Regions from separate parts of the Pseudomonas sp. MC6 genome, predicted to be linked through region 1. Evidence: riboswitches for the same ligand, from Rfam matches in the RefSeq annotation. Region 1 holds a riboswitch; each other region holds the start of a gene.
The links. A riboswitch is a leader RNA that binds a small molecule or an ion and turns the genes downstream of it on or off. The one in region 1 is predicted to bind cobalamin.
Positions count from the first base shown of each region.

Region 2: it holds a riboswitch for cobalamin, as region 1 does, so the genes downstream of both, ACOYXE_RS10505 (ABC transporter substrate-binding protein) here and ACOYXE_RS09410 (TonB-dependent receptor plug domain-containing protein) in region 1, are expected to answer to the same signal.
Region 3: it holds a riboswitch for cobalamin, as region 1 does, so the genes downstream of both, cobW (cobalamin biosynthesis protein CobW) here and ACOYXE_RS09410 (TonB-dependent receptor plug domain-containing protein) in region 1, are expected to answer to the same signal.

Region 1 is NZ_CP186504.1:2,095,049-2,098,323, reverse strand. Features, by position in the region: gene ACOYXE_RS09410 (TonB-dependent receptor plug domain-containing protein) at 1-1,748, opposite strand, end outside; cobalamin riboswitch at 1,841-2,046, opposite strand; gene ACOYXE_RS09405 (saccharopine dehydrogenase family protein) at 2,214-3,275, shown strand, end outside.
Region 2 is NZ_CP186504.1:2,373,249-2,376,523, forward strand. Features, by position in the region: gene ACOYXE_RS10500 (Ppx/GppA phosphatase family protein) at 261-1,196, shown strand; cobalamin riboswitch at 1,239-1,432, shown strand; gene ACOYXE_RS10505 (ABC transporter substrate-binding protein) at 1,577-2,590, shown strand; gene ACOYXE_RS10510 (FecCD family ABC transporter permease) at 2,599-3,275, shown strand, end outside.
Region 3 is NZ_CP186504.1:1,289,966-1,293,240, reverse strand. Features, by position in the region: gene cobN (cobaltochelatase subunit CobN) at 1-613, opposite strand, end outside; gene cobW (cobalamin biosynthesis protein CobW) at 617-1,690, opposite strand; cobalamin riboswitch at 1,790-2,001, opposite strand; cobalamin riboswitch at 3,007-3,228, shown strand.

The DNA.
Region 1 (3,275 bases):
TGCTTCGAGCTTTTGATGTCGCGAATGTAGCGCATCGCAGCGCCGGCACCCCACAGGCGGTTTTCCGATTCATAACCCACCCGCGAGCGGGCGAAAAAGCTTGGAATGTCGTTGATCGTCACACCGGTGCGCGACTCGGTGAGGTTGCGCGTCATGTCCGCTTGCAGGCTCCACTGATCGTTGAGCGCCAGTTTGGCGTCGGCCTCGAAACCGCGCATCTGGATCGTGCCTTCACCGTTGACCCACTGAATGCCGTCGAGGGTGATCAAGTCGTCGATCTTGCGTTTGAACAGGGTCACGCTGGCGCTGAATTCGCGATCGAGCAAGAAGCCTTTGTAGTCGACACCGAGTTCAACGTTGCGGCTTTTTTCCGGTTTGAGATTACGGTTGCCGATCTCGTCGCCCGGTTCGTTGACGAACAGTTGCTCGGCGTTCGGCAGTTTGTAAGCGCTGCCGTACTGACCGCGCACCGACCAGTTGTCATTCAGATCGTACAGCGAAGTGAGCATGCCGACCGTGGCACTGTCGCCGCCGCTCATGGCTTCATGACGCACGCCGATGCTCGGGTGCCAGTCGGGCAGGGCGTCGATCTGCGGGCGCAATTGCGTGTAGAACGCATGGGCTTCAGCCTTGTCGTTGTCGATGATCAGCACATCGTCCTGGCCCTTGAACCACTGGTTGTCGGTGCCGAACACCAGCACATGGCCGCCGGGCAGTTCAGCCTTGCCTTCGGCCTGCACACCCCAATCGGTGAAGCCCCAATAGTCGTTGTGGTTAATGACTTTGGTGCCACCGCCGACGACGTTGTTGACCCGCGTGTAGCGCGTGTCCCAGTCGTTGATATGCCCTTTGACAAAGTAGCTCAGGCGCTCATTGATGGTCTGCTCGAAGGTCGCCGTGGCGATCTGTTGCACGCGGTCGTTGGTGGTGTTGTGGTTGTCGACCGGGCGGGCGAAGTCGAGGTTGGCGTCGGCGTATTGGTAGAACAGTTCCAGCCGCGCATCCTCGCCGAACGACTGAATGGCCTTGCCGCCAAACGTGGTGACTTCGTAGGCGCGGCGCTTCTCGCTGATGTTTTTCATGTCGCGGTTGCGATAGGGCTGGTAACCGTCGGAAACGTTGTGGCTGACATACGCCAGCAGACCGAGATCGCCGAAACCGTTCGTGAAGATGTTCTCGACGCGCGCGTCTTCGGTGGTGCCGCCGAAACTGTCGGCGCCCAGATTCACTTCGCCAGAGGTTTTGCGCGATTGCGGGCTGCGGGTGACGATGTTGATCACGCCGGAAACGGCCTGAGTGCCGAACAACAGACTCTGGCCACCCTTGAGCACTTCGATGCGCTCGATAGCGTTGGCCGGCAGGGTGTCCAGATAGAGGCCGCCGTACAGGCGATTGTTCAATCGAACGCCGTCGAGCAGGATCAGCGTGTCGTCGTTGCGCCCGCCGAGCAGCGAATAGGTGCCGTAGTCGAACGGGCCGTTTTTCGGCGCTACGTACAAGCCGGGAATGAACATCTGCATGACGCGGCTGACATCGGCGCTGGGGCCGGCGCGTTCGATCTGCTCGCGGCTGACGATCTCGACCTTGCTGCCGAACTTCGCCATCTCGGCGACAGTGGTGGACTCCACCGACGGTGCAGAAACGATTTGCTGATTGAGTTCCAGCGGCGCGTCGTCGGCCAGCAGCAGTGGGCTGAACAGGCAGCCGCACAAAAGGGTTGGAGCAGAAGTGTTGAAAGGTCGAATCATTGTCTTCTCGAAAAGGATCTTCGCAGAAGAGCATGCAAGAGAAGGCATCGCGCACAGCCAATACCGGCCCATGCCCGCCCACCGCAGGATTTTGCCAAACGAAATTCCAGGCCGGTCTCCGGGCTCGCGCGTATCGAGGCTTTCACCTTCCCATGGCCGTCTGGCCACAGTGGTGTATCGAAAGCATCACGCGCATACCGTTGCGGGGGCAGCACCGGACTGGTTCGAAAAGAACGTACCGGTTTCCCGTTTCACCCCATGCACGGCGGCATGGGACACCTGAAACTGGCCGGCATCTGAACATTCGACAGACCGTTCGTCAACTTGCCGATGAGTGCTCCTCAATCTGGATCTGCCAGTACCACCTATGGACGCCTGAGCGATCGCTTTGATCTGAATGGCTTGCCGACGTTCGGCCCTATATCCTGCACGCCTGTGTGATGGAATGACTTAGGGAAGAATTGCATGCCGTTCAGGGTGATGGTGGTCGGTGGTTACGGAAATTTCGGCAGCATCGTGTGCCGGCATCTGGCGTTGATGCCGCAGATCGGCCTGGTACTCTCCGGCCGTGATCCGCAAAAATTGCAGCGCAAAGTCGATGAACTGAATGGTCAATCGGGCAATGTCTGCGAAGGCTGGTGCGGCGATGCCATGGGCGCCGATTTCAAAGACGCATTGCGGGCGCTGAACATTCAGTTGGTCGTCCACACCGGCGGGCCGTTTCAGGGGCAATCCTATGCCGTCGCCGAGAGCTGCATCGACGCGGGCGTGAACTACTGCGATCTGGCCGACTGCCGAACTTTCGTCAATGGCATCGACGTGCTCGATGCGCGGGCGAAACTGGCCGGCGTGGCGATTCTCAGCGGTTGCAGTTCGGTCCCAACGCTGTCGTCGGCAATCATCGATGAACAGCGCCAGCGCTTTTCCCGCATCGACTCGATCGAACACGGCATTTCCTCATCGGCGAAAATGCCGGGGCTGTCGACCATCGAAGGCGTACTCGCCTATGCCGGCAAGCCGATCAAACAGCTGAAGAACGGCAAGGTGCATGAAGTGTCCGGCTGGCTGGACCTGACCTTGCGCAAAATGCCGCAGATGGGCACCCGGCTGCTGGCCAACGTCGATGTCCCGGACATGGACATCTTCGCCAGCCGTTATGGCGCGCAGACCCTGAAGTTCAAGGCCGGCGCCGGGCTGAAACTCGGCGGCATCGCCAACGGCTTGCTGGCGCAGGCTCTCAAGGTGGGGCTGGTGCGCGACCATGCGCTGTGGGCCGGCAGACTGCATCGACTGGGCCTGCGCTTCGAGCGTTTCGGCGATGGCAAAAGCGCGATGTACATCGACGTTCGGGGCCTTGGGTTTGACGGCAAACCGCTGTCGATGACCGCGCAACTCACCGCCCTGAACGACAAAGGCCCGGAAATCCCCAGCTGCGCCGCCGTCGCCCTGGCAACAAAAATGGCTTCGGGCTACGTACCGGCCGCCGGCGCCCGACCGTGCGTGGGCGAAATCAGCGTCGCCGAGTAC
Region 2 (3,275 bases), 280 kb from region 1:
GTCAAAAAATCGCAGCCTTCGGCAGCTCCTACAGGGATTTCGCTGAATTTTGGGCAAAAAAAAGCTGCCAAAAATGGCAGCAAAAACTTTAAGAACACGCGATGTATTGGCCTCAGCATAAACGCCGGATAATGACAGTGTCATGACAGCCACACATTCACTGAACCGCCCCTGCCCCGTCATCAGGATGTCATCAAGATCACGGCAGAATCCTCGCAAACCGTCTCGCGCCTCCCGACGGAAGCTCTGCAAGGATTCCCATGAAAGACGACGCCTCGCTGTTTGCCGCCATCGACCTGGGTTCGAATGCCTTTCGCCTGATGATCGGCCAGTCGGTGCGCAGTCGAAAGGGCTTGCAGATTCAGGAGGTGAAAACCCTGCGTGAGCCGGTGCGCCTCGCCGAAGGATTTGACGGTGGCGCGCTGGACGCGTTGGCACTGGATCGCGGCTGGCAGGCGTTGGCGCGGTTCGGCAAGAAGCTGCGCGGCTTCGAGGCCGGCCGAGTCCGTGCGGTGGCGACCAGCGCGGTGCGTGAGGCGGACAACTCGCAACTGTTTCTGGCCAGTGCCGAGCGGCATCTGGGGTTTCCCATCGACGTCATCTGCGGCCATGAAGAGGCGCGGCTGGTCTACGCCGGCGTGACCCATGCCTTGCCAAGCGCTGAAGACCTGCGCCTGGTGGTCGACATCGGCGGTGGCTCCACAGAGCTGATCCTCGGTCAGGGTGCGCAACCGTTGCTCACCGAAAGCATCGCCATCGGCAGCGGCACCTTGAGCACGCGCTTTTTTCGCGGCGGCGATGTGTCCGCCGGCGCGCTGCAGGAAGCCGAACGCTTCGCCATCCTGCAGTTTGAAAAAGTTGCCCGGCGTTACCGTGCTCAGGGTTGGCAGCAAACCATCGGCTCTTCCGGCACTGCGCGCATGCTCGCCAAAGTGCTCAAGGCCAACCACCTGAATGACTTCGGCCAGGACGGCATCACCTACGGCGGGCTACTACGCCTGTCGCTGCTGCTGTTGAAAGTGAACAACGTCCAGCAACTGAAACTGACCGGTCTGCAAGCGCACCGCCAGAGCATTCTGCCCGGTGGTCTGGTGCTGATGCTGGCGGCGTTCAAAGTGTTCGGCATCGCGCAGATGGTGCCCTCCGAACCGGGTCTGCGTTTGGGCGTATTGCACGGTTTGATGAGCCAGCACTAATCCGCGCCACGACAGATTCGTCTCCCCTTCAGCGGCTCGATCGACTAACATGCCGCCGCTGGTTCCCGAACGGGACTAACAGGGAATCCGAGGTGCTTGCACAGCATTGATCGGAACTGCCCCCGCAACTGTAGGTGCCGAGCCTGCTCCACGACTGCCACTGGGTGAACCCCGGGAAGGCCGGAGCCAGGCGATGACGCATCAGTCAGGAGACCTGCCGGCACAGTGACTACTAACCGGCGGGGTGTCCGGGAAGGACATCGTGCCGTGCGCGTCTTTGTTTGCTGCCCGGCCTTGCGCGGTTGCCCTGACTGCGTTCGAAGATGTGTTTCCGATCCGTACTCTCCCGCTCCCCGTACGGTTCCCTCGGAGACTGCCCCATGCTGCTGCCCCGCATCGCCACCCTCATTACCGGCCTGAGCCTTTACGCCATGGCGCAGGCGGCCCCGACGGCCTATCCACTGACGATCGACAACTGCGGCAGCACCCTGACCTTCCAGCACGCACCGATGCGCACCGTGACCATCGGCCAGGCCGGCACGGAAATGCTCTACGCCATGGGCCTGAGCGATAAAGTCGTCGGCACCTCACTGTGGTTCAACAATGTGCTGGCCAAGTACAAAGCGCAGGACGACAAGATCCAGCGCCTGGCCGACAACGAGCCGAGTTTCGAATCGGTGATCGGCAAGCGCCCGGAACTGGTTGCCGTTGAACTGGAGTGGATGGTCGGCCCACAAGGTGCGGTGGGCACCCGCGAGCAGTTTCATGAACTTAAGATTCCGACCTACCTGCTGCCCTCCGATTGTGAGGCCAAGGACAACCTCGTCGGCGCCGATGGCACGCGACTGGCGCCGTTTCGCATCGAGACGATTTACAAAAGCGTGAGCCAACTGGCGCAGATCTTCGATGTTCAGGAGCATGGCCAGCAACTTAACGACGAGCTCAAGGCCAGCCTCGCCAAATCGATTGCCACCGCCCAAGGCAAACAGCTGAAGGACGCCAGCGCGCTGGTCTGGTTTTCCAGTGCACAAATGGACATCGAGCCGTTCGTGGCCGGGCACAAAGGCGTTCCCGATTTCATGCTCAGCACCCTCGGCGTGCGTAACGTGGTGGCGTCCGATGAAGAGTGGCCAACGGTCGGCTGGGAAACCATCGCCAAAGCCAATCCGACCTTCCTCGTCATCGCGCGCATGGACCGTCGGCGCTTCCCCGCTGACGACTATGAAAAGAAACTCGCCTTCCTGCGCAGCGACCCGGTGACACGCAACATGGACGCGGTGAAACACAACCGCATCATCATTCTCGACGCCATGGCCATGCAGGCGAGCCTGCGCATGTTCGACGGCATCGAGCAACTGGCCACGGCCATCAACGGCTATGACCTGTCGCAATGAGTGCCAGCCTGATCCGCACGTTACTGGCCCTGGCGACGCTGTTGATTGCAGTGGTTGCTGGCGTGGCCATTGGTGAGACGTCGATTGAACCTAGCGTGGTGATGCAAGTACTGGCGAACAAATTGTGCGGCGCCGGGTACGCGCTGGATCCTATCGATGAAGGCATCGTCTGGAACTACCGCCTGACCCGCGCACTGGTCGCGGCCGCGTGCGGTGCCGGTCTGGCGACGTGCGGGGTGATTTTGCAGTCGCTGTTGCGCAACCCGTTGGCCGATCCGTATCTGCTGGGGATTTCTGCCGGCGCCTCGACCGGAGCGGTGATGGTGGCGCTGCTCGGTGTTGGCGCAGGGATGATCTCGCTGTCAGTCGGTGCCTTCGCCGGCGCGGTCACGGCGTTCGTGTTGGTGATTCTGCTGGCGCGGGTCAGCGGTTCGGCCAGCGGCACCGGGCAGATCATTCTTGCCGGGATCGCCGGCTCGCAGCTGTTCAACGCGCTCACGGCGTTTCTGATCACCCGCTCGGCCAGTTCCGAGCAGGCACGCGGGATCATGTTCTGGCTGCTGGGCAATCTTGGCGGCGTGCGCTGGCCGTCGGTATGGCTGGCGGTGCCGGTGGCCGTGTTCGGTTTGGTCGTGTGCCTGTGGCATCGTCGCGCGCTGGATGCGTTTACCTTTGGTGCGGATTC
Region 3 (3,275 bases), 810 kb from region 1:
GCACCGCCGCCACCGGGTTTTCCGGCAGCCATTCGGCTTGCCAGTCACTCAGTGCGGCGCTGGTTTTATTCGGGTGGTAAATCGCCGTGCGCGGCAGGGTCTGCGGTTCTTCCCAGGCGTAATCGCGGGAGAGCCAACGGCTGGCCAGACAGCGGAAGAAATCCAGCGCATTGCCCATGCCGCCCTGACGCAGGAATTGCCAGAGCCGGTCGCGTTCCTCGGCGTTGACGGTGCTCAAGTCGCTGAGTTCCGGATCGGGACGGTCATCGCCCGGTACCAGAATCAACTGCACACCACGCTCGGACAGCTCGACCAGCCGCTCGACACCATAGCGCCAATAGGCAATGCCGCCATGCAGCGAAATCAGAATCACCTTGGCGTGGCGCAGCACTTCATCGACGTACAGATCGACCGAGGCGTGATTCTGCACCTGCATCGGATTGGCCAGACGCAGGCTCGGATAATCTTCCGGCAACTGCTGCGCGGCTTCGGCGAGCAGCGCCAGGCTGGAGTCGCCGCTGCACAGGATCACCAGCTCGGCGGGGGTTTGTCCAAGGTCGGCAATGTTGTCATCCGAGACGAATCCGCCGGGCTGAGTCCTGAGCAGGTGCATGGTTTAAACGCTGAGCGCAGCGCGCAGTTGCGCTTCGAGTTGGGCGGCGTCGAGTTCCTGACCGATCAACACCAGACGCGTGACGCGCGCTTCATCGGCGCCCCACTGACGGTCGAAGTGCTTGTCGAAACGCGTGCCGACGCCTTGAATCAGCAAGCGCATTGGCTTGTTCGGGATGGCGGCGAAACCTTTGACACGGAGGATGCCGTGCTTGACCACCAGTTGCGTCAGGGCGTCGAGCAGCAGGCTTTCATCGGCTTGCGGCAGTTCGATGGAGATCGAATCGAAGGCGTCGTGATCGTGGTCATCGTGGTCGTCATCGCCTTCACCGTGGTGATGATCATGGTGGCTGTGGCGACTGTCGATGTGTTCTTCGGAACCGGCGCCAAGGCCGATCAGCACGTCCAGCGGCAGACGGCCGTTGCTGGCTTCGATGATTTTCACCGCCGGTGGCAGCTCTTCGGCGACTTCAGCGCGCACGCGAGCGAGATCTTCCGGACTGGTCTGGTCGGCCTTGTTGAGAATGACGAGGTCGGCGCTGGCCAGTTGGTCAGCGAACAGTTCGTGCAGCGGCGATTCGTGATCGAGATTCGGATCGAGTTTGCGCTGGGCGTCGACCTGATCCGGGAACGCGGCGAAGGTGCCAGCGGCTACGGCCGGGCTGTCGACCACGGTGATCACCGCGTCAACGGTGCAGGCGCTGCGGATTTCCGGCCACTGGAACGCTTGCACCAGTGGTTTTGGCAGGGCCAGGCCCGAGGTTTCGATGAGGATGTGGTCGAGGTCGCCGCGACGCGCGACCAGTTCGCGCATCACCGGGAAGAATTCTTCCTGAACGGTGCAGCACAGGCAGCCGTTGGCCAGTTCGTAAACGCGGCCGGTGGCTTCTTCTTCGGTGCAGCCGATGGTGCATTGCTTGAGGATTTCACCGTCGATGCCCAACTCGCCAAACTCATTGACGATCACCGCGATACGACGGCCCTGCGCGTTGTCGAGCATGTGCCGCAGCAATGTGGTCTTGCCCGAGCCGAGGAAGCCGGTGACGATGGTGACGGGAAGTTTGGCCAGTGTTTTCATCGGTATGCCCTTTGGCAAGCGGCGGGCATACGGGACGAGAACCGGCAACGCACGTGCGCGCCCGGAGAGTTCGCCACCGGATCACCCCGCCCGGTTGAATTGAGAATCTGTGACGAGGCAGGTCTCCTGGCTGACGGCGTTCAGGCGCTGGGCCTGGCGTTGGCTGCGCCTTCCCGCGGGCTCATCGATTGAGCTGGCAGTGGCGTGGCAGCGAACATCACCGTTCACAGTTGCGGGGGCAGCCGCGGCATTGACCGCGTTCCCTTCTTAGCTTCGGCAACGGCCGAAGAACCTCGAATGCGCAAGGCTACGCATGGCTTGCTTATGGGTCAATGTTTGGATTGGGGGCATATCCGTTGCTGCGGTTTTGGCTGCTGGCGGTTTCGCTCTTACAGCGAGTCCCTTTTTCAAACGCCAAAAAGGAACCAAAAGGCTTTGCCCCGGCGTACGGCACTTCGCTGAGGCTCAGTGTTCCCTCGCTACGGTGTCCATCCGGGGGCATCGCCTACGGTTTGCTTCGCTGCACCTCCTCTCGATGTGTTCGACTTCGTCGAACGGCGCTGCGCGCCTAACCCCGGATGAACACCTTCGCTCGGCCTTCCGAAGGGGTAAAAGATCAAAAACCAAAGCCAAAGCAAGATCACAAGCCAAATCAAAAGCCCCTCACCCTAGCCCTCTCCCAAAGGGAGAGGGGACTGATCGTGGTGTTTGGGAGAGATGCGCCGACTTGAAATACCGAGTCGAACTCAGATTCTGAAACAGATCAAAAGCCCCTCACCCTAGCCCTCTCCCGGAGGGAGAGGGGACTGATTGCGTGGAATGGAAGAGGTACACCGACGTGGAATACCGAGTGGAACGCACATTTTGAAGCACCTACCAATCGGCTCCCTCTCCCTCGGGAGAGGGCTGGGGTGAGGGGCAGCAACAACGCAAATCAAAAGCCGAACGCGCCCCGCTCCTCACCACTCAATAGGCCGAGTGTCAGCTCGCCTGCTCTTGATCTTGATCCACGGGCGACATCGGAAGGCTGAGTGGAGGGATTGATCCGGGCGTGGGAGCGCAGCGACCGTTTGGCGCAGCCAAACACAGCGAGAGGAGGTGCAGCGAAGCAAACCGTAGGCGCTGCGCCCGGATCGATCCCGGAGCGAAGGAACCCCGAGCCCCAGCGAGCGGGCCGAACGTCAGGGCAAGCCTTTTTGGTTACTTTTTCGGCGTCTGGAAAAAGTGACCCGCCGTAAGGGCGGAACCCTAATCAGCAACACCCGCAGCAACGGATATACACCCAAAAATTGACCAAAACCCCACCCCCATGCTCTCCTACACAACTTGTTACGGGTGCCCTTCACAGGGTGAAACGGGAAACCGGTGAATCATGTGCTTTACTCAAGCCCATGTCAGTCCGGTGCTGCCCCCGCAACGGTAAGCGAGCGAAGCGTCAAAACCACTGTGCCCGTGCGGCATGGGAAGGAGACGCTTGCAGGTCGGCCTGACACCAACCCCTCGTGAGCCCGGAGACCGGCCCGCAACACACAGCCCGCACCTTGTGCGTCGCTGAACATAACAAACCCGCGGTGGGCGGGCGCTG